Regions from separate parts of the Salinibacillus aidingensis genome, predicted to be linked through region 2. Evidence: riboswitches for the same ligand, from Rfam matches in the RefSeq annotation. Region 2 holds a riboswitch; the other holds the start of a gene.

Region 1 (10,110 bases), 1.2 Mb from region 2:
TCCAGCTATGTCGTAGAGGACAATCATGGTTTCCGTAACTTGACGAACCTCAAATAAGCTTTCTACCGTTGAACTGCACATTCTTAATTGTTCCGTTATTTCTTCTAAGGCTGCTCTCGTATTCCAGCCCTCTTCATACAGGTTGGGAAAAGTGTATAACAGAAGGTCATTTAATAGGCTTTCAACAGAAGTTAATTCAGACCAGTTTTCTTCCGTACATTTCTTAACGATTTCATAACAGGAGCACCCTGTACGTTTATCAAGCCAGTGGGCAAACTTTAATAGTTGTGTAAAAAAGATTTCTGTTTGGTTTTGCTCTATGGTGATTTTCATATAGTAGGGATAATAGACGGTGATCAGCTCTTCCCAGAACTCCGGGCCACATTCTTCCCAGGATTCCGGGCAATCATCTTCTAAGTGGGTCGTTAAATAAGCGGAAAATAGACGGAGGAAATAATTAACCTGTGGATTGGAGAGAAATCTCTTTTTATAGGCAATTAAATCAGGACCGTAATAGTGAAAAAGTGCTCGGGGACGCATATCAAATGCAGAGCCTATTTTGAGCATTTCCAAATATTTCTTTCGTTCTTCTGGATGTGAAAACTTATGGACAAACGCGTTTACCTCCATATCCTTTCACATCCCTTTTCACAGCTTATACAGTTTTGAATTTTGTAATCATTCATCTTATCAGCTCCTATTCTAATAATCTGTCAGATGATCAGGATGTTGTTCATAAGTTTTGCCATTGTGAAGGAGATACATGGGAGGTTTGGGGAGGTGATGGGTTCTTGACTACCTGTCTCTGTTACAAATAAGATATATGATTTCCATAAATCCGTCAACAAAGGGATTTAAAGGAATAATTACATTTTTGAATCTATTTTTTGAAAATAAATGAGTTTTAGCTGTTGTGTTTAGCACAAAATGAAAAAATGATCGTAAACGTCATAGAAAAATCATATTTCATGAATAATTACAGGATATTTTTTGAGTCAATTTGTAGATTAAGATATAGTGAAGATGTAGAAATTTTCTGGAAAACCTTATAAATTTCTAAAACCTGGAGAGTGGACTAATGACGATAGACAGGAATCAATATAAACAGGAAATTGATAGGATTTGTTTACCCTACAAGGAGAAAAGGCCCAATCTCGTTCTGAATATTGGTGTCATTAAGGAAGAAGAAAGGGAAATTTTTAGTGAAGGAAATCGAAATGGATTTGAGGGCAATGCTCCCGAAAGCTTGATTTACGAGATAGGATCTATCACTAAAGTATTTACTGCTTCATTATTAACGAAGGCAATTGCTGAGAATAAGCTCGACCCTAATCATCCTATTGATCAACATCTTCCATCATTGGCAGACTACGAGTCTTTAAAGAAACACTTGCGGGAGCCGGAGCCCTACGATCTACCATAAAAGATCAGTTATCGTTTCTTGCCAGTCATCTAGGAACATCCGGGGATAAATTCCATGATATTTTGGCACAGACACACTCCGTTCAATTTGAAGATAAGACGGGTATATGCCTAGGTATGAATTGGATTATTGATAAAGAAAAAGGTGTCATTTGGCACAATGGAGGAACAGGTGGATATTCCAGCTTCATAGGCTTTAACAAAGAAAAACAGTCAGGTGTTGTCATTCTTTCAAATTATGCACCAAGTTTTTCTAAAAAGGACTCCCTTGACCACATTGGGTTTAACATATTAGAAAAGCTTTGCTCGAATGAACTCTAGATGTTTTCTCACATTAACTCTGTCTTCTCAAAACCAGCAGCAAATCATACAGCTGCTCCGCCTTTTGATAGGCTCCCTTTACGCTGCTGTCGTTTCGGCTCAATGAACCCTTATATAAATCAAAAATGATCGTCGGTTCGTTTGTGTCATTGACGACAATGTGTAAGGAAATACGTTCTACCCGATCTTCAACACGATGTTTCTTACGGCGACCGCCAATGACTGCTCCAACACCGCCGCCAATTGCTCCACCAAGAATTGCACCCGATGTACTGATACCTGTTGAAGATTTAATAACCTGCTTATCATCTTTAGTCATTTGTACATCAAGAATCTCCCTGATTGGATATATACGGCGGTGGTCTGTGCCATTTAAATATGCGATTTTTTCTGCATCCTCATCAATAGCGAGTACCTGCTTTTTCTCACCGTCAAATTGGTGAGATATCTCAAAGTTTTTCTGTTCCTGCAGATTTTTAATCGCTTGCTCTTTATCCTCTTCTTCCTCTTTCGCTGTTTGATCAACACCAAGGATAAAGAAACTGCCGATAAGAAATATGACCCCAAGGATCCAGTGAACTTGAAATCCCCAAATCGTAGCTGCCATGAGGAACAATCCCCCGATGACATTTAAAGTGGACCAGTTCCATATCACAAGTCCAGCCCCTGCCAAAAGCGCCACAGCTCCCATCAAGGGATGAATAATAAATGCCCAGATGATTAATCCGATTAATGCAAAAAAACCAAAGCATCCTATAATCATTCCTGTTTGCTCCCCTGCTGCAATCGTAAGACGGCCGTTCACTTTGACCATTCTCACCACTTTGTCAAACTAATTATACAAATTAATAGTGAATAACTGAAGACGAAAGCTCGGCAGGTGCTGTACTTTTTCAATTCGCAAAAATGTTTTTTATCGTCCATCGCCTCCACTGTTTTGATTTATAACTTCCATATCCGTTCTTTTTCCTGTCACCAAATCGATCATTACCTGCTGCGCCTCTTCATGACTTTTAAAGTTTCCGAGAGTTTTGACAACCTTATATCCATCACCAGTTTTCTGTATGCCATATTCAAAGCTTAATGTCTTTTTACTTTCCATTTCCTTTTCATCCTTCTTTCTCTCTGTATTTTTCTTGGCTAGTAGTTTTTCCTGATTGTACTCCATCACTGGCTTGATAAACTTCTGATACCTCTCTTTTTTAAAAGCTTCCAATTCTTCCTGTGTCATATTCTTTGTGATCTCGGTAACCGGTTTTCCCTGCTTCCTGATTTCTTTTGCTTCTTCCTCGGATAATTCAATAACTTTTCCATTTTAATAAAAACGTCCATTTGACTCACTCCTTTACAGGTATAAAAAAAGCTTCTTTATGCCCTGAATGCATAAAGAAGCTTCTCCTCCGTATCTATCATTCAAAGCACAGGCTTTGCTGGTAGGAGCACCTTGCGTAAAGCAGGTTGCTGTGACGTCAACGAGCCAGATCTCTCAGTCACTCTGGATATCCTATTCAATTATTTTAATCCTATCATATTTTTAGTCCGTTGAACAGAGTTTTACGGTTGACCACTACGATCAAAACATTAGAAAACCTTCCCTGGATTCAAGCGATTGTCCGGATCAATAGCTCTTTTTACTTTACGCATTAATTGGATTTCCACTGGCTGACTCATTTTCTCCAAATATCCCTTTTTAATGACACCAATGCCATGCTCAGCAGAAGGGAGACCGCCTAATTCATGAACTTTGCTGTAGAGATCATCCAGATAGGCTTTTCGTTTTGTCTGCCAGGCAGCTTCATCCATTCCTTCTTTCATTAGGACCGTATGAATATTTCCATCTCCGGCATGGCCGAAGTTTATCACGTTTATCCCATGCTTTTCCTGCAATTCCTTCGTATAACTGATCATCTCAGCAAATCGATTAATTGGTACGACTTCATCCAGCATTTCGAACTCTGTAAATTGCATTAAGGCTACTAAAATATGATCACGCAGGAACCAGGCTTTTTCCTCCTCTTCCGGCGTGGATAACGGAAGGATTTCCGCCGCCTGTCCTTTTAATAGATTTTCTGTAAAACTGACCCTGCGTGAAAGGTCCTCCTGCTCATTACTATCCAACGTCATTAAGATGTAGGCGTCTCCCTTTTGACTTGGCAGCTTCTTTTCCGTAAATTTCTCACTATATTCAATGGTTCCCCGTTCAAATAGTTCTAAAGCTGCAGGTTCCACCCCATTTTTTAAAATCGATAATACACCATTAGTAGCCGCTTTTAACGAATCAAAAGCCAGTATCACAGACTGCTTATATTTTGGCATCGGAAGTACTTTCAGCTTTATCCTGGTTGTAATTCCCAGGGTTCCTTCTGAGCCGATAAAGAGATCCTTTAAGTCATAGCCGGAACTGTCCTTGATATTCAGGCTTCCTAATGTGGCTTTTTGACCATCCGGCAATACAACATCAAGCTCACGTACATAATCCCTCGTGGTGCCGTATTTCACCGCACGCATACCACCTGCATTTGTAGCTATATTACCGCCTATGGTTGAATTTTTTGAGCCAGGGTCAGGTGGGTAAAAATAGCCTTTCCTTTCCACAAATTCCTGAATTTCCTGTAGTTTTACACCTGGTTCTACCGTTAACGTCATCGTCTCTTCATCCAGATCAAGAATCCGGTTCATCCGGTGAACATCAATGATTACTTCTCCACCCTTAGTTGGCACCTGAGATCCGGCTACACCTGTTCCAGCTCCCCGTGCAATAATCGTAAGGTCCTCCTGGTTGGCATAGGTGACTAAATCTATAATTTCCTGTTCCAATTCCGGTAATGCTACAGCTTTTACAGCAGCAACATCTTTCCAGGAATGATCGGTTTTATAGGCTTCGGGAACATCCTTATCCAGAAAAAGACGTTCATGATCAGGAATAATCGTCTGCAATTTCATGTAAAAATCTCCTTTTGATAGATTCGAAAAATTCTAAGCTGTCTCACGATTTTATCGTAAGCGTTTGCAATTTATTTTTCAAGTAGATAATTTTTCAAGTTTTTTCAAAGAGTAACAGAAAAGTTCGTCTGCGCTCTGCCTTTAAAGCTCATCCTTTGCAGCAATCAATTTAAACGGATTGTACAACTCGGCTAAATATTCTGTATAATATTGATTATTATATAAAGAGAGGAACATTGTATATGGGCACATTACTGAACAGAATTAAAGGAAACCTCCCCTCCCTTTCTGAAGCAGAAAAAAAGATGGGATTATATGTATTGGAAAATCCGGACCTTGTTCCAAATATGACAACAAAGGAGCTTGCCCAGAAGTCAGGAACGAGTGAATCAAGTGTAGTCCGTTTCTGCAAATCTATTGGGATTGGCAGCTTCAAAACGTTTAAACTGGAGTTAGTCAAAGAATTAGCCATGAGTGAGGATAATCTGACAGACTTTAATTTTTTGCAGGATAAAAGTGAGCCCTATGACATTTTTCAAAAAGTAACCCACGTTAATACATCTGCCATTGAGGCCATTTCTACGTCTTTGGATCGCAGGGAGTTTGAGAATGCCGTTGATACTATCCAACACGCGAACAGGCTCGTTTTCTATGGCGTTGGCGGTTCAGCAACGGCAGCTGTCGATGGGTTTTATAAATTCACAAAATTAGGCTATCCATGTACAGCTCATCATGATTTTCACTTTCTGCTATCCTCCATTCCCTATTTAAAGAAAAACGATATCATAATCGCCATTAGTATGTCTGGTAAAACGAAAGATGTATTGGAATTATCCCGATTTGCCCAAAAAGAAGAGGCAACGGTCATTGCGATCACGAACCTGGATAAATCACCGCTTTATAAAGAAGCTGATATTCGCCTGTGCACCCCCATAGTTGAACATGATTACAGAATTGGAAGTATTCCGTCCAGAATGACCCAGCTGACGATTATTGACGCTCTGTATCTCAGTGTTTTCAAGGCAATGGGTGAGGATGTCCTGCCTCAATATCATGAAGCCAGAAATGAAGTTGTTCGACTTAGAAGATAATGATCTGATTCTTCAAGGAATGATTTTTTGACTTATATGAAACTTAATTTCATAAATTTTAATAGATTTATTGACATATAGTTTCACCACCTATAAAATGTGGGTATGAAAGCGATTTCCTAGGAGGGTTAAACGATGCTCAACAAATTAACAACAGAAACCAGGAACCCTGCCAGTATGGATATTGATACAAAATCGATCAAAGAAATACTGCAAACGATTAATCAGGAGGATCATAAGGTTCCAGCAGCTATTGCCGAAGAAATTCCTCAAATTGAAAAGGCTGTACACTTTGTCATTCAATCGTTTAATCAAGGTGGCAGATTAATCTATATCGGAGCTGGAACAAGCGGTAGATTAGGAATACTTGATGCTTCAGAATGCCCTCCCACTTTTGGTGTATCTCATGAAATGGTTCAAGGTTTAATTGCAGGCGGTATGAAAGCGATTACCGATGCCGTTGAAGGTGCTGAGGACAGTGACCATTTAGGAGGTGATGACCTAAAAGCCATTTCACTAACAAAACATGATACCGTCGTTGGAATAGCAGCCAGTGGCCGAACACCTTATGTGGCTGGAGGGTTGGAATATGCAAATCATATAGGCGCAAACACTGTCAGCATCAGTAATAATAGAAAGTCTAAAATTGGAACATTAGCCAAGGTAGCTATTGAAGTGGTAACAGGTCCCGAAGTAGTGACAGGCTCAACTCGATTAAAGGCGGGTACAGCACAGAAACTTGTCTTAAACATGATTACAACTACAGCAATGATTGGGATAGGCAAGGTTTATCAAAACTTAATGGTGGATGTGCAGCCCAGCAATCAGAAGTTAATAGAAAGGTCAAAACGAATCATTATGGAAGCAACCAACGTTGATTATGACACTGCTGATGAGCATTTCGAAAAAGCTCATCACAATGTTAAAGCAGCTATCGTTATGATTCTATTAAATTGTACCTATGATCAGGCGGTTCAAAAATTAGCTGATTCAAAAGGGTTTATACGTTACACAAAATAGGATGAATGATTAGGGGGGAAACCTAATGGCGAAAGAGAGAAAGGAAGAAAGATTAGCCAGGGAGATACTTGATGAAATTGGTGGAGGAGAAAATATTCAATCCTTTACCCACTGTATGACCCGTGTACGACTTAATTTAAAAGACGATGGAAAAGCAAATATTAACGAATTAAAAGAAAAAGAAGGTGTTATGGGGGTTGTTGAGGATGACACCCTGCAAATTGTCGTTGGTCCTGGAACCGTTAACAAAGTTTCTGACCATATCACGAAAATAACAGGAATCCAAATGGGTGAGGAACTCGATGTAAACGAGGATGATCTTGCCAGTATGAAAAAAGGAGAAATTAAAGAAAAAAACAATACACCCTTTAAGAATCTCCTTCGCAAAATTGGCGGGATTTTCATTCCGCTCATTCCAGGTATTGTAGGTTCTGGTATTATCAATGGTACAGCCGGATTTTTAAATAACTCAGGTGTAGATACGTCCTTAACCTGGATGCAAATCCTGATTGTTTTAGGTGGCAGTATTTTCTCCTACTTAGCCATCATGGTCGGTTGGAATACAGCTAAAGAATTTGGAGGAACACCTGTATTAGGTGGTATTGCTGGTATTATCACGATGAACCCAGCATTAGCAGACATCACTATTTTTGGAAACGATTTAGCCCCCGGTTACGGTGGTTTAATTGGCGCCATGTTTGCTGCCTGGTTAATGGTATTCTTTGAGAAACAATTTAGAAAAGTTGTTCCGAATACAGTCGATATTATATTTACTCCTTTATTGACAATCTTAGTTGTTGGTTTTCTCACTTTAGTAGTTGTTCAGCCTTTCGCCGGAATTCTTTCGACCGGTATTACAGCTGGAATTAATGCTGTATTAAGTCTCGGCGGTGCATTAGGAAGTGCCATTGCCGGCGCCTTACTCAGTGGATTTTTCCTTCCATTGGTTATGCTTGGTCTCCATCATGGACTTACACCGATTCATATGGAGCTCATTAATTCCCTTGGTTCCACTGCTTTACTACCAATTCTGGCGATGGCTGGAGCCAGTCAGGTTGGTGCAGCCATTGCGATCTTTGTCAAAACCAGAAACAAACGCCTTCGTAATGTGATTAAAGGTGGTCTGCCTACCGGATTCTTAGGTATTGGTGAACCTTTAATTTATGGTGTAACGCTGCCACTGGGACGTCCATTTATCACAGCTTGTCTCGGTGCTTCATTCGGCGGTGCTTTCCAGGCAGTTGTAGGTACAGCATCTTCAGGAATCGGACTATCTGGTATTCCATTAATTCCTTTAATTGTAGATAACAAGTTCCTATTATATGCCCTGGGACTACTCATCGCTTATATAGCAGGATTTATCTTTACGTACTTCTTCGGATTTAAAGAAGAAATGGCCGATAACTTGAACTAAGAACAAAGGCGGTAGCGCCCGTTTGGCCAGCTAGGGCTCCTAGGTCAAGGCGGATATAATCCAAAGCCATTACGTTGCCAAACCCGTGCCACTCCATGTCTTCGTCTTATCCCGCATGACCTGAACAGTCGCCTCCGCTTTTCTCTGTCCAGCTGCGGCTCCCAAGCCCAAGCGGTCATAAGCAGAATACCCTACATGGCCAAAAAGCGGCCACTCCGGATATTCTGCTTATGCCGTCGGGCCTAAACGGTCGCCTCCGCTTTTCTTATTAGCGACGTACGGACTGGACTGAGCCGGAGGAGATAAAGTGAAACTTCAATCAGTGGGGGTAATCCCCCACTGATTGTTAGTTGAACAAATCGGGTGTTTACTGGCTGTTGACCCCCACTTATTTCTTAAAGGGGTCTTACAGCCAGTTAACACGCGGAGAAGGAAACACGACGAAACTTTGTTGAGTCGATGTTGACTTATCGGACGGAGGTGAAGGAAGTCTCGCTAGTCGCTGGGCGCTGGAGCCGGACGTGGCCACTCATAATTTTTTATCAACAAATCTGTAATTTTATAAAAATCCTAGACAATAATAAAGGGAGAATTCATTTTCTCCCTCTTTTATATAAGGGAGGGAACATCATGCTCGGTATATCAATCTATTTATCAAATCAAACATTTGAAGAGCAGGAAACCTACATCAAAGAAATGAGCGAACTCGGTTTTAACAGCATTTTTACTTCCCTGCACATTCCTGAGGACAACCCTGAAGATTATAAACAGGGCCTCGCTGACCTAGGGAAACTTGCCATAAAGTACAGGATGGAATTATTCGCCGATATTTCTCCTAAGTCATTATCCTATTTAGGATTTAACTGGGAAAATGCGGTTGGCTTAAAAGAATGGGGACTGACAGGCTTACGTGTGGATTACGGAATTTCTGATAAAACCATTGCACAGCTATCGAATAAAATGACCGTTGCCTTAAATGCCAGTACCATTACTCATGGAAACATGGAAAATTTACGAAAACACGGAGCCGATTTTTCCACCATTGAAGCCTGGCATAATTACTATCCCCGCCCGGAAACCGGCTTGAGTTTAGAGGATTTTAATGAAAAAAATCAGTTTTTGAAAAGTGAAGGATTAACAGTTATGGCCTTTGTTCCCGGAGATGGAAAACAAAGAGGTCCTGTTTTTGAGGGGCTTCCAACGATTGAAACGCATCGGAATCGCTCAAGCTTCTCATCTTTTATGGATTTTCAGGACAATAAGTGGGTCGATAAAATTTTAATTGGAGATCCATCAATTAATGAGTCTTCCAAGCATCAATTTGCAGACTACTGTAATCAGATTATTCGTTTAAGAGCAAGATGCGATACGGACCACGAGAACATAAAAAACCGGTTACTAGAAAAGCAAACCAACCGTCTCGACCCTGCAAGAGATGTCATTCGTTCAGCCGAATCCAGACAATATGGCCTGATTGGGGATTTTCCAGTAAAACCATCTCACACAGTAGAAAGAACGATAGGATCGATTACAGTCGATAACGAAAAATATGGAAGATATCAGGGAGAAATTCAAATCACAAAGAGAACTCTCCCCGCAGACGAAAGGGTTAATGTCATTGGGCAGGTCATTCCGGAAGATCAACGCCTGCTGCCTTATATTAAAGGCGGGACAGCATTTCAAATTGAATGGGTATAGCTTAATATGACAGGGGGATTGGCTTTATAGGGCCAATTCCTCTTTTCATTTATCTTCCCTTTTCGGCAGCTATGGCAGTTGGATTTGTCCGGTGCACGGTGCCAGATGGATGCGGCTGATTGATTTATTGATGATTATGGGGATATATGGATTGGTTTATTGATTTATTGATTCATTGAAGATTATGGTTGATATTTACTG
Region 2 (10,110 bases):
CTTCTCTATTGCCTTTGCAGCACCTTTAGCGATGGAGCAACGTGAATATGTTCGAGTCGATTTATTTATCGATTTCCTTCCTGAAAAACTTAAAAAATATGTCGATGCAATGATTTACCTGATTTTAGGATTGTTTTCTGCTTTCTTAATATCCTATGCCTACGAGTTTACATTACTTGGGAAGAATCAATCTTCTGCCACACTAGCGATTGAAATGTATTACATTCACTTTAGCATGGTAATTTTATTTGTATTTTTAGCACTATACAGTTTTTTTAATATTTATGCCGTACTTAAATTAGATCAGTACGAAGAGGAAGAAGGTGTTAACCAATGATGGCCGCCATATTATTTGTAACCTTTATCCTTCTAATATTTCTCAGCGTACCAATTGCCTTTAGTTTAGGTCTATCATCTTTGGTTTATATTTTGATTGCCGATATTCCTTTAAATATAATCCCTCAGAAAATGTTTGGGGGTATTAACTCCTTTACTTTACTCTGTATTCCAGGGTTCATTCTGGCGGGAAACTTAATGAATGCTGGTGGTATTACAGAACGAATCATCGACTTTGCAAAAAAGCTAGTTGGGCATATACGAGGTGGTTTAGGTCTCTCAAACGTTGGTGCATCCATGGGGTTTGCTGGCATCACTGGGACAGCACTAGCGGATACTGCAAGCATTGGTTCAGTCATGATTCCCGCCATGAAAAAAGAAGGGTATGATGCTCCTTTTTCAGTAGCTGTAACTTCATCCTCTTCTACAATTGGACCTATTATCCCCCCTTCGCTTCCTATGATTATCTTAGGAACACTTGCGACGGTATCAATCGGCGATTTATTTTTAGCGGGTACTATCCCTGGCATTTTGCTCGGGCTATGCTTAATGGCTGCTACGTATGTGATATCGAAAAAGAGGAAATATCCAAAAGGTGAACGTCAAACATTCTCCGTTATTACCAAATCATTCTTCGGCGCCTTCTGGGCTCTTATGATGACGGTTATTATTTTATTTGGAATTTTAAGTGGTTACTTTACACCAACAGAGGCATCTATTGTAGCCGTTGTGTATGCTTTAATTGTCGGGATATTTGTTTATCGTGATTTAAAGCTGCACATGCTTCCGAAGATTCTATTAGATTCTATGGTTAGTACAGCGGGAATTATGGTGTTGGTTGGAATGGCGAATCTATTTGGATGGATTCTAGTAAGTGAGCAAATTCCACAACTAGTAGCAGATTCGATTTTAGCCATTTCTGAAAATCCAATAATCGTTATTCTTCTACTAAATGTGTTGCTGCTTTTTGTAGGAACCTTTATGGAAACCATCGCAGCACTTGTGATTTTGTTCCCAGTGTTATTACCTGTTGCCACTCAAATTGGAATGGATCCCGTTCAATTTGGGGTCATGATGGTACTGAACTTAATGATTGGTTTATCTACGCCTCCAGTAGGTGTATGTTTATTTGTGGCATCTAGTATTGGGAAAGTGTCCATTGGCCAGGCATCTAAGGCGTTACTACCATTCTTAGCTGTAAGTTTACTCGTATTATTAGCGGTTAGTTTCATTCCAAGTCTAACACTATTCTTACCAAGCTTATTTGATTAATAAAAGGAGGGCTTATAATGAAGGCAATTCAAGTAAAAGAACCAGGAACATTAAATGTAGTAGAAATGGAAGAGCCAAGTTTAGAACAGCCCAATGAAGTAAAAATACGGATGAGAGCGATGGGAATTTGTGGATCTGATATGCACATTCTTCATGGACAAAATCCTTTTGCGACCTATCCTCGGGTTATAGGGCATGAAATTGCTGGAGAGGTTGTAGAAACGGGCGATTCTGTAACTGGCTTATCTGTAGGAGATAAAGTAGTGATAGAACCGATGACATCTTGTGGAGAATGCTATGCTTGTAAACAAGGTCGTCCGAATATTTGTGAGAGTGTACAAGTTTATGGTGTGCATCGTGAAGGCGGTGGCCGTGAAGTGATGGTGATGCCCGAGCATTTAGTGCATCGGGTCCATAATGATAGAGATTGGTCTGAGATTGCCTTGATTGAGCCATTTACGATTGGGGCTCAATCTATCTATCGTGGTCAAGTTCAAGATGGAGATTATGTTTTCATCATTGGGGCTGGCCCAATTGGATTGTGTTGTTTGAAAATGGCAAAGCAAGCAGGTGCGAAGGTCGCAATTTCTGATTTCAATGATAAGCGTCTTGCTTTTGCGAAAGAGTGGGGGGTTGATCACATCATCAATCCACAAAACTCTGATGTAGAAGAAGAAGTGTTTGCATGGACTGGAGGCATGGGTGCCAATGTCGTCATTGATGCGGTTGGTCTTCCGCAGACAGTTGAGCAAGCAGTAGCGGTAACATCTGCGGCTGCACGAGTGGTTTTACTTGGTTTTGATACGAAAGTGTCTCAGCTTGCCCAAGTGAATATTACGAAGAAAGAGTTAACGATTTGTGGTTCACGCTTACAAACACACCGTTTCCCGAAAGTGGTTGAATTATTTAACACGCTAGAGTTTGATGTAAAGGAATTAGTAAGTCACCAATTTGAATTAAGTGAAGCTGAAAAAGCCTTTGAATTAATGGACCAAGCTCCGCCAGAAGCACGTAAGGTTGTTATTAAACTATAAAATTGATTTGTGAGACGAGGCAATAGGGAGGTAAATTCTATGAAAATGACGATGCGATGGTTCGGGGAAGATAATGACCGTGTCCCATTGGAGCATATTAAACAAGTTCCGGGTGTTGAAGGGGTTGTTTGGTCCTTACATGACGTCCCAGCCGGTGATGAATGGCCAATGGATAAAATTTTGGAAGTCAAAGAACAAGCCGATCGACACGGATTAAATATCGATGTGGTAGAAAGTGTTAATGTTCACGAGGACATTAAGCTTGGACTTCCTACACGTGACCAATACATTGAGAATTACATTAAAACGATTAAAAAGTTGGGCAAGGTTGGCGTGAAGGTGATTTGCTATAACTTTATGCCGGTGTTTGACTGGACGCGTACCGATTTATTTAAGGAAATGGAAGATGGCTCAACCGCTCTATTTTTTGAAAACGACAAATTGAAGGACATTGATCCGATGGAATTGGTCGACACCATTTCGAAAAACTCGGCGTATACGATGCCAGGATGGGAACCAGAAAGACTCGCTCATTTAGCGAATTTATTTGAAAAATATAAGAACGTAACGGAAGAGGATTTATGGGAGAATCTTCAATATTTTCTAGAAAAGGTCATCCCAGTCGCAAAGGAAAATGACATCAAAATGGGTATTCATCCGGACGATCCGCCTTGGTCTGTGTTTGGATTACCACGTATTATTACTAATAAACAAAGCCTAGAAAGATTTTTAAAGCTTGTAGATGATCCTTATAATGGTATTACCCTTTGTAGTGGTTCATTAGGAGCTAATCCTGAAAATGATGTAGCGGAAATGGTAAGAGAGTTTGCCGATCGAATTCCTTTTGCCCATATTCGAAATCTAAAAAGATATGAAACCGGTGACTTTATTGAGACTTCCCACCGTACTCAGGATGGGTCAGTTGATGTATACGAAATCGTTAAAGCCTATCACGAAGTAGGGTTTACGGGTTATGCAAGACCTGACCATGGCAGACACATTTGGGGAGAAGAATGCCGACCAGGTTATGGACTGTATGACCGTGCACTAGGGGTTATGTATTTATGGGGAATATGGGATTCCCTTGAGCGACTAAAAGAAAAAGGAGAATAATTTTGCTAAAGCTAAATGAAAATTTAGAAGGAAAAGTAGCTGTTATTACAGGAGGAAGTGGGGTGCTTTGTGGGGCTATGGCTCGTGAGCTTGGCCGCCAAGGAGCAAAAGTTGCAATTTTAAACCGTACTATAGAATCTGGTAAAAAGGTAGAACAAGATATCAAGGAATCTGGAGGAGAAGCCTTAGCTATATCCTGCGATGTTCTAGATATTGAAAGTGTTCGTAAGGCAGAAGAAATCATTACAGAAAAGTTAGGTATCTGTGATATTTTGATTAATGGGGCAGGCGGAAATCATCCTGATGGAACGACTACAAATGAAACCTTAAAGCCAGAGGATTTAAGAAATAAAGATATATCTACGTTTTTCGATATGACAACAGAAGGCTTTCAATTTGTTTTCAATTTGAATTTAGTCGGGACCTTTATTCCTACTCAAGTCTTTTTGAAAAAAATGGCCAATCGTAAGGGCGCAACCATTATTAATATGTCATCGATGAGTGCACCGTCTCCGATGACCAAGGTACCAGCATATAGTGCAGCAAAAGCGGGAATTGACAACTTTACTCAATGGTTGGCTGTTCACATGGCGGACGTTGGTATTCGTGTGAATGCGATTGCACCAGGGTTTTTCTTAACGGATCAAAACCGTAATCTATTACTAAACGAAGATGGTTCTTTAACTGAACGATCCAATAAAATTATTAGTCATACACCACAACAACGATTCGGTAAGCCTGAAGATTTACTCGGAACTTTGCTTTGGTTAGTGGATGAAAACATGTCTGGATTTGTAACAGGCGTCACTGTACCGGTAGATGGTGGGTTTATGGCCTACTCTGGTGTCTAAATGGCTGTAGACAAGGTATTGGAAAGGAGACCATAATGAGTAATCAAGCATCTTTAAATAGATTATTAACGTCGGGTATTGTAGCGGTTATACGAAAAGTAGATCCTGAAAAGGTCCCCCCACTCGTCCAAGCTTTTGTGGACGGTGGAGTTTCTGGTATCGAAATTACTATGGATTCAGATAATTCATCTGCAATGATTCGTGAGCTAAAACAGGTTCATGGGAACAAAATTCTAATTGGAGCCGGAACGGTTTTAAATAAGGAACAAGCAAAAGAAGCTATTGAGGCTGGTTCTGATTTTATTTTTGCTCCTATCTTAGATCGAGAGACAATAGAATATACAAAGAATCAAGGCATCTTAATGATTCCTGGGGTGTTTACTCCTACTGAAATCCATCAAGCCTATCAATGGGGTGCTGATATGGTAAAAGTATTTCCGGCTACCGTTGTTGGTCCTCAATTCTTTAAAGATGTTAAAGGACCTATTAGCCAAGTTCCGATGATGCCCACTGGTGGAGTGAATTTAGATAATTTAGGTGCTTTTATACATGCGGGAGCAGTTGCAGCAGGGATCGGCGGTTCTCTTGTCAATAAAACATTAATTGAACAAGGGGATTGGAAAGCACTGCAAAATTTAGCTGAGAGATATGTGGAGAAGGTTGCTCAGGTAAGGAATTCAAAATAAGCTAAGAGAATTCTGATTTAGGGGTGGGACATAGAGGACAGGTAAATTGCCCCAGCCTCTAATATTCTTGGTTCAATACCTGGCAATACTCGATATGCACGGGCCTGATTGCTTTAGCAATAAATCCCGTAAATCAAAATATAATGATTTACGGGATACGTTTTTTTAAATATATTGTCTCTTAACCAGGTCAAGGAGTCCTTACTCCTCCAAATACTTTTTAGGAGTAAGAAATGTAAAGGGTAATAACCCAGGATGGCGACCAATTTCAATGGCACCGGTAAATTGTTGCAAGGTCAAAACTTTTGGGACTGCCAGCGTATGGGTTTAGCAAGAACTCTCATAAAGATAAGAAGGCAAGAACCATTAATGAATTATATAACCTAAGATATAAAGAAAAATTCCGCTGATTTATCGATCGGTGGATTTTTTTTGTATTTTTTCTGGTTCAGGATAAAAAGAAGAAAATGGCCTAGCTATGCGTTTTTGTTTTTGAATATGGAAACCATTAAAGTATCTGTTCCGGTTTGGTTTTGGATTGATGTAGCGGTTTGCAATATATTTTTTAATGTAAGACATTCAATCAGTTCCCTTTATTACATAATGAGTTATTTTACTTTATGATAGAACAAAGGTTATTATTCGTTTGTAAGGCCTTTTTTAATAGATTTAGAAAGCTCACGTTGTAGAAAGGGAGGAGGGGAATAAATTCAAATCATAGCAGAATATAACCCACCTTTACACACTGCTATTCTATAGTGCAGAACCAATAAATCAATTAAATACAGAAATAGCGCAAAGCTTATAGCAATTGTAATGTTCGTATCAAGGTCAATAGATAATAAATATCCAACAGCCAGCAAATATAAAATTCTAAGTATACTCACACTCACGAAGTATGAAATTTTCGAATAGCCAAAGAAGGATAATAAAATCCTGGTTAAATTTGCCTCAAGGAAAAAACTGAAAACTAAGTACCATAACATTAAATAAATGATCTGTTTCTGATTTAAGGATAAGTTTAGAAATTCATTTATCAAGTTTAATGAACCCGTTAAAGCTAATATACAAATCGAAATAATGACTGAAACTAATAGCCCGAATACTGTGGAAACAAAAAGAGCAATTAAAAGAGGATGCTCTTGATCTCCTTTACTCTCACTTCTATAAGAAAAGAAAAGGAAAATTAGGAAAACCGTAATAAATATAGCGATGATTATGTAAATGAAGTTCAACATATTTCTCCCTCTGTTTGTGTTTTATATTTTACTGTAAAGAAAAGTGCAGATAAATTCCGTTTGTATAATCCGATTCAATCGTTTTATCCATAGATATCGCCCTAACATCATGTCGTGATGTCACACTTTAGCCTACCTATTAGGGGTTGTGAGAATGACCATTTCTGGAAAGCGCAGGTATTACCTCTCTTTTAGCAGACGATTAAAAGATTCTAATACAACATTAAAATCCTCAACAATTTCCTTAACTAAATCCGCCAGAGAATGTGCATCCCAAAAAATGTCCTCTTCAGATTTATTTATCTTCTCTACCAGTGCAGCTGGGCGTTTCAGAACCTTCCAGTCCATATTCCTGTTACTCATCTCTTCTTTTAAATCACTGTCTATCATTTTTCTCGCGGCATGCAATAGTTCGTTTCTTCCCAATCCTTCTATATCAATCATCACTACAATTTGATTTTGCTGGATATACTTTCTTTGTGTACATGTAACTCAACATGAACGTCTGGAGTTAAATGCTTCCACTCATAAAAACGAATTTGCTGATAGCCGCGCTTAACCGAAAAATCATATACCCATTTTCCCGTCTCCCAATACTCTTTCAGCAGATTTTCTAAATTTTTCAGGAAGTTTTGTTTTTGGTTTTCATAGGCCTTTTCCATTTCATCAATCATATCATGATGCTTCAAATACAACCGGCTTAGTTCCTACTGTTTTTCTGTATTATCCACAATATACCCCTCCAAATGCGTGAGAAACTCCTGGTACAAAAACCGCTCTTTCTCTTCTGTATTTTCCAGGTCCACCTGCTTTAATATCCTGATTAATTCACGATAACTTAAAGATTTGAAATAATGAGAAGCGGCCCGTTCCCCTTGTCTTGTAAGGAAGATATAGTGCCGATTAGGAATATATGAAAAAAGCATTTCCAAATCTTCATGATCTATCTATGAGTTACAAGATATGAACCTTAATAAAAGTATCTCATACACTGATCAATTAAGGTCATTGGTCCGGAAAGCAGACGAAATCAAGCAAGCATATTCTGAACAGACGCCAACCTTCCTTTCCGTTACAAATAGAGCCTATGATGAAAACCTGATTAGCAATTTATATTAAATCCCGAAATCAAAGGCATAGGTCACGAGGCACTTGCCCAACTATATAAGTGGATTTCGGGAAAAACTATTTCCGGGATAAAAAATGTTCAACTTTTTAGAGAATACCAGTTGAGGGACCATCGGCGGTTAGATTTATTGATTCTTTTTGATGATCATTTGATTGCGATTGAGAATAGAGTGTTAAGCAGTGAATCTGAGAATCAGACGAAATTATATCTGTGATAGTCCCCCTGTAATACATAGCATCAAACCAACTACAAAACAAACCAAACTAAGAGCTTAATACCCTTCCAAAAGATAATCGTATCAGGTTGATAAAACCACTTCCTATACCAGAAAATTTTATATATCATAGGTATCAAACAACCCTATATTCAGATTATTAAAATACTTCATATCCAGGATGTGACGACAATATAGGGACGGGGGAACAGGTGGACAGGATGTGGGCTTGTGGGGGGATTGCTACAAGCCTTGTTTTTTTATATTTAATTATTAATTTTGATAGATATGTTATTAATCCAAAATGTCTTATCCTCTAATTGTGAAACATTCTGTGAAACAATATTATTCGGGTGGTGACAGGCACCACCCCAGGGAGGCACCCCCCAGGGACGAGGAACCTGTCCCTCCGTCCCCCCAAAAAGTCCTATTTCAGAAAAATAAAAACATTCCCACTTGACAGATTTAATATATAACCGATATGATGTGAACAATTCAATTTAAAATTAAATATGAATCTCTTATCCAGAGTCGGGGGAGGAAACTGGTCCGTTGATCCCGCAGCAACCGTTACGCATGTAACAAGGTGCTAATTCCAGCAAGCATTTGCTTGAAAGATGAGATGATGTTGTTTTTAAAACCTCTACCTCATCGGCAGAGGTTTTTTTAATTCCCAAAAAGAAGGGGTGGAGAACATTCATGGGCTATTATTTGCATTAAACCAAGTAAACCTATGTGAACAGTATCGATTTATGTGAATGGCAATAGCGGAAACTGAATTTTAAAACGAATCAAAAGGGAGAGATTTTAATGACCACAACAAAAACAGATAGCTTATACCAGAAGTCCTACTTTAGCCGGATTACAGAATTGAAAGAACATGCACCAGAAGCATTTGAAAAGTTTTTTGCGTTTAACAATCAGGCACTGGCCCCCGGGAAATTATCCGTGAAATTAAAAGAGTTGATTGCTGTTGGTGTCGCCCATGTAACTGGATGCCCATATTGCATTGAACTTCATGTTGGAAATGCAAAAAAACAGGAAGCATCAAAGGAAGAGGTTTCAGAAGCTATTTTTGTTTCGACTGCTTTGAAGGCAGGTTCTGCGGCAGCTCATGGGGTGAATGCTTTGAATGCCTTTGATGGAGCTGGGGATGAGGAGCTATATAAGGCCTCCTATTTCAATCGTTTGAAGGAGTTTGCTGAACTGAGCGGGGATACATTCAAGAGTTTTTTGGATTTTGACCAGCAAGCCATTAAAACCAAGGAATTGACCGAGAAAGAAAAGGAACTCATTGCGGTTGCCTCAGCCCACACGACAGGCTGTGCGTATTGCATTGACCTTCACACCCAAAATGCGAAGAAGGCAGGTGCTGATTTGGAGGAAATCTCGGAAGCGATCTTTGTTGCGGTTGCTTTAAAGGCTGGTTCTGCCATTGCCCACAGTGTAAATGCCTTGAATGCTTATGACAGAGGCTGACGAATGGACCATCCTTAAAGAATTCAGCTAGTGTGAACCTTTTACGATTGCCGGGCCTTTTGAAAACGGCAAGCCGGAGTTGAACGTTTATCGCATCATAATGGCTATGTCCCGTGTCCAGCACGGTCTGCAGCATCATCGGCTTCCGTCAGACTAGAACATAAAAATCTCATCTACTGCGCCGGGTAAGTCTTCTTGGCAGTCGTTTTAAAGTATAAAAAATCTCTCAAAAAGGAGCATGATGTATGGGTAAGCAGATTCATTTAAATGGTTTTATACAAAATTCGCCGTCCCCTCATTCAACCGGTTTATGGAAACATGAAAAGGACAAAGGGACCGAGCATAATCGTCTGGATTATTGGATAGAGGTGGCGCAAACATTAGAGCGGGGAAAGTTTGATGCTCTTTTTATTGCCGATGTGCTTGGAACTTACAGCGTTTATGAAAACTCACACAGTGCGGCGACCCGCGGGGCAGTTCAGCTCCCGGCCCATGATCCGCTTATTCCTATTTCAGCCATGGCGTCCGTGACAGATAATCTTGGATTTGCTCCTACTATATCCGCCACATATGCACAGCCCTATTCGTTGGCGAGACAGTTGTCAACGTTGGATCACTTAACGAAGGGGCGGATTGCTTGGAATGTCGTCACCTCTTATCTGGAGAGTGAGGCTGTCAATTTGGGGCTTTCGGGGCGTCTGCCTAAGAATCTTAGATATGATCGTGCCGATGAGTTTCTGGAGGTTGTTTATAAATTG

Evidence for each region. A riboswitch is a leader RNA that binds a small molecule or an ion and turns the genes downstream of it on or off. The one in region 2 is predicted to bind S-adenosylmethionine.
Region 1: linked by a shared signal. The riboswitch ahead of ACZ5OK_RS03360 (hypothetical protein) and the one ahead of ACZ5OK_RS15075 (carboxymuconolactone decarboxylase family protein) in region 2 are both predicted to bind S-adenosylmethionine.

The regions. Positions count from the first base shown of each region.
Region 1 covers NZ_AP043759.1:597,280-607,389, reverse strand. The annotation lists gene ACZ5OK_RS03380 (hypothetical protein) at 1-630, opposite strand, end outside; gene ACZ5OK_RS03375 (serine hydrolase) at 1,079-1,423, shown strand; gene ACZ5OK_RS03370 (serine hydrolase) at 1,357-1,743, shown strand; gene ACZ5OK_RS03365 (hypothetical protein) at 1,757-2,557, opposite strand; gene ACZ5OK_RS03360 (hypothetical protein) at 2,657-2,974, opposite strand; SAM riboswitch class I at 3,147-3,249, opposite strand; gene ACZ5OK_RS03355 (FAD-binding oxidoreductase) at 3,325-4,686, opposite strand; gene ACZ5OK_RS03350 (MurR/RpiR family transcriptional regulator) at 4,929-5,777, shown strand; gene murQ (N-acetylmuramic acid 6-phosphate etherase) at 5,913-6,797, shown strand; gene ACZ5OK_RS03340 (PTS transporter subunit EIIC) at 6,823-8,211, shown strand; gene ACZ5OK_RS03335 (DUF871 domain-containing protein) at 8,842-9,909, shown strand.
Region 2 covers NZ_AP043759.1:2,889,650-2,899,759, reverse strand. The annotation lists gene ACZ5OK_RS15125 (TRAP transporter small permease) at 1-337, shown strand, start outside; gene ACZ5OK_RS15120 (TRAP transporter large permease) at 334-1,608, shown strand; gene ACZ5OK_RS15115 (zinc-binding alcohol dehydrogenase family protein) at 1,626-2,642, shown strand; gene uxuA (mannonate dehydratase) at 2,682-3,755, shown strand; gene ACZ5OK_RS15105 (SDR family oxidoreductase) at 3,758-4,606, shown strand; gene ACZ5OK_RS15100 (bifunctional 4-hydroxy-2-oxoglutarate aldolase/2-dehydro-3-deoxy-phosphogluconate aldolase) at 4,642-5,292, shown strand; gene ACZ5OK_RS15095 (hypothetical protein) at 6,711-6,974, opposite strand; gene ACZ5OK_RS15090 (hypothetical protein) at 6,977-7,219, opposite strand; gene ACZ5OK_RS15085 (hypothetical protein) at 7,238-7,456, opposite strand; gene ACZ5OK_RS15080 (PD-(D/E)XK nuclease family protein) at 7,643-7,873, shown strand; SAM riboswitch class I at 8,392-8,497, shown strand; gene ACZ5OK_RS15075 (carboxymuconolactone decarboxylase family protein) at 8,684-9,352, shown strand; gene ACZ5OK_RS15070 (LLM class flavin-dependent oxidoreductase) at 9,598-10,110, shown strand, end outside.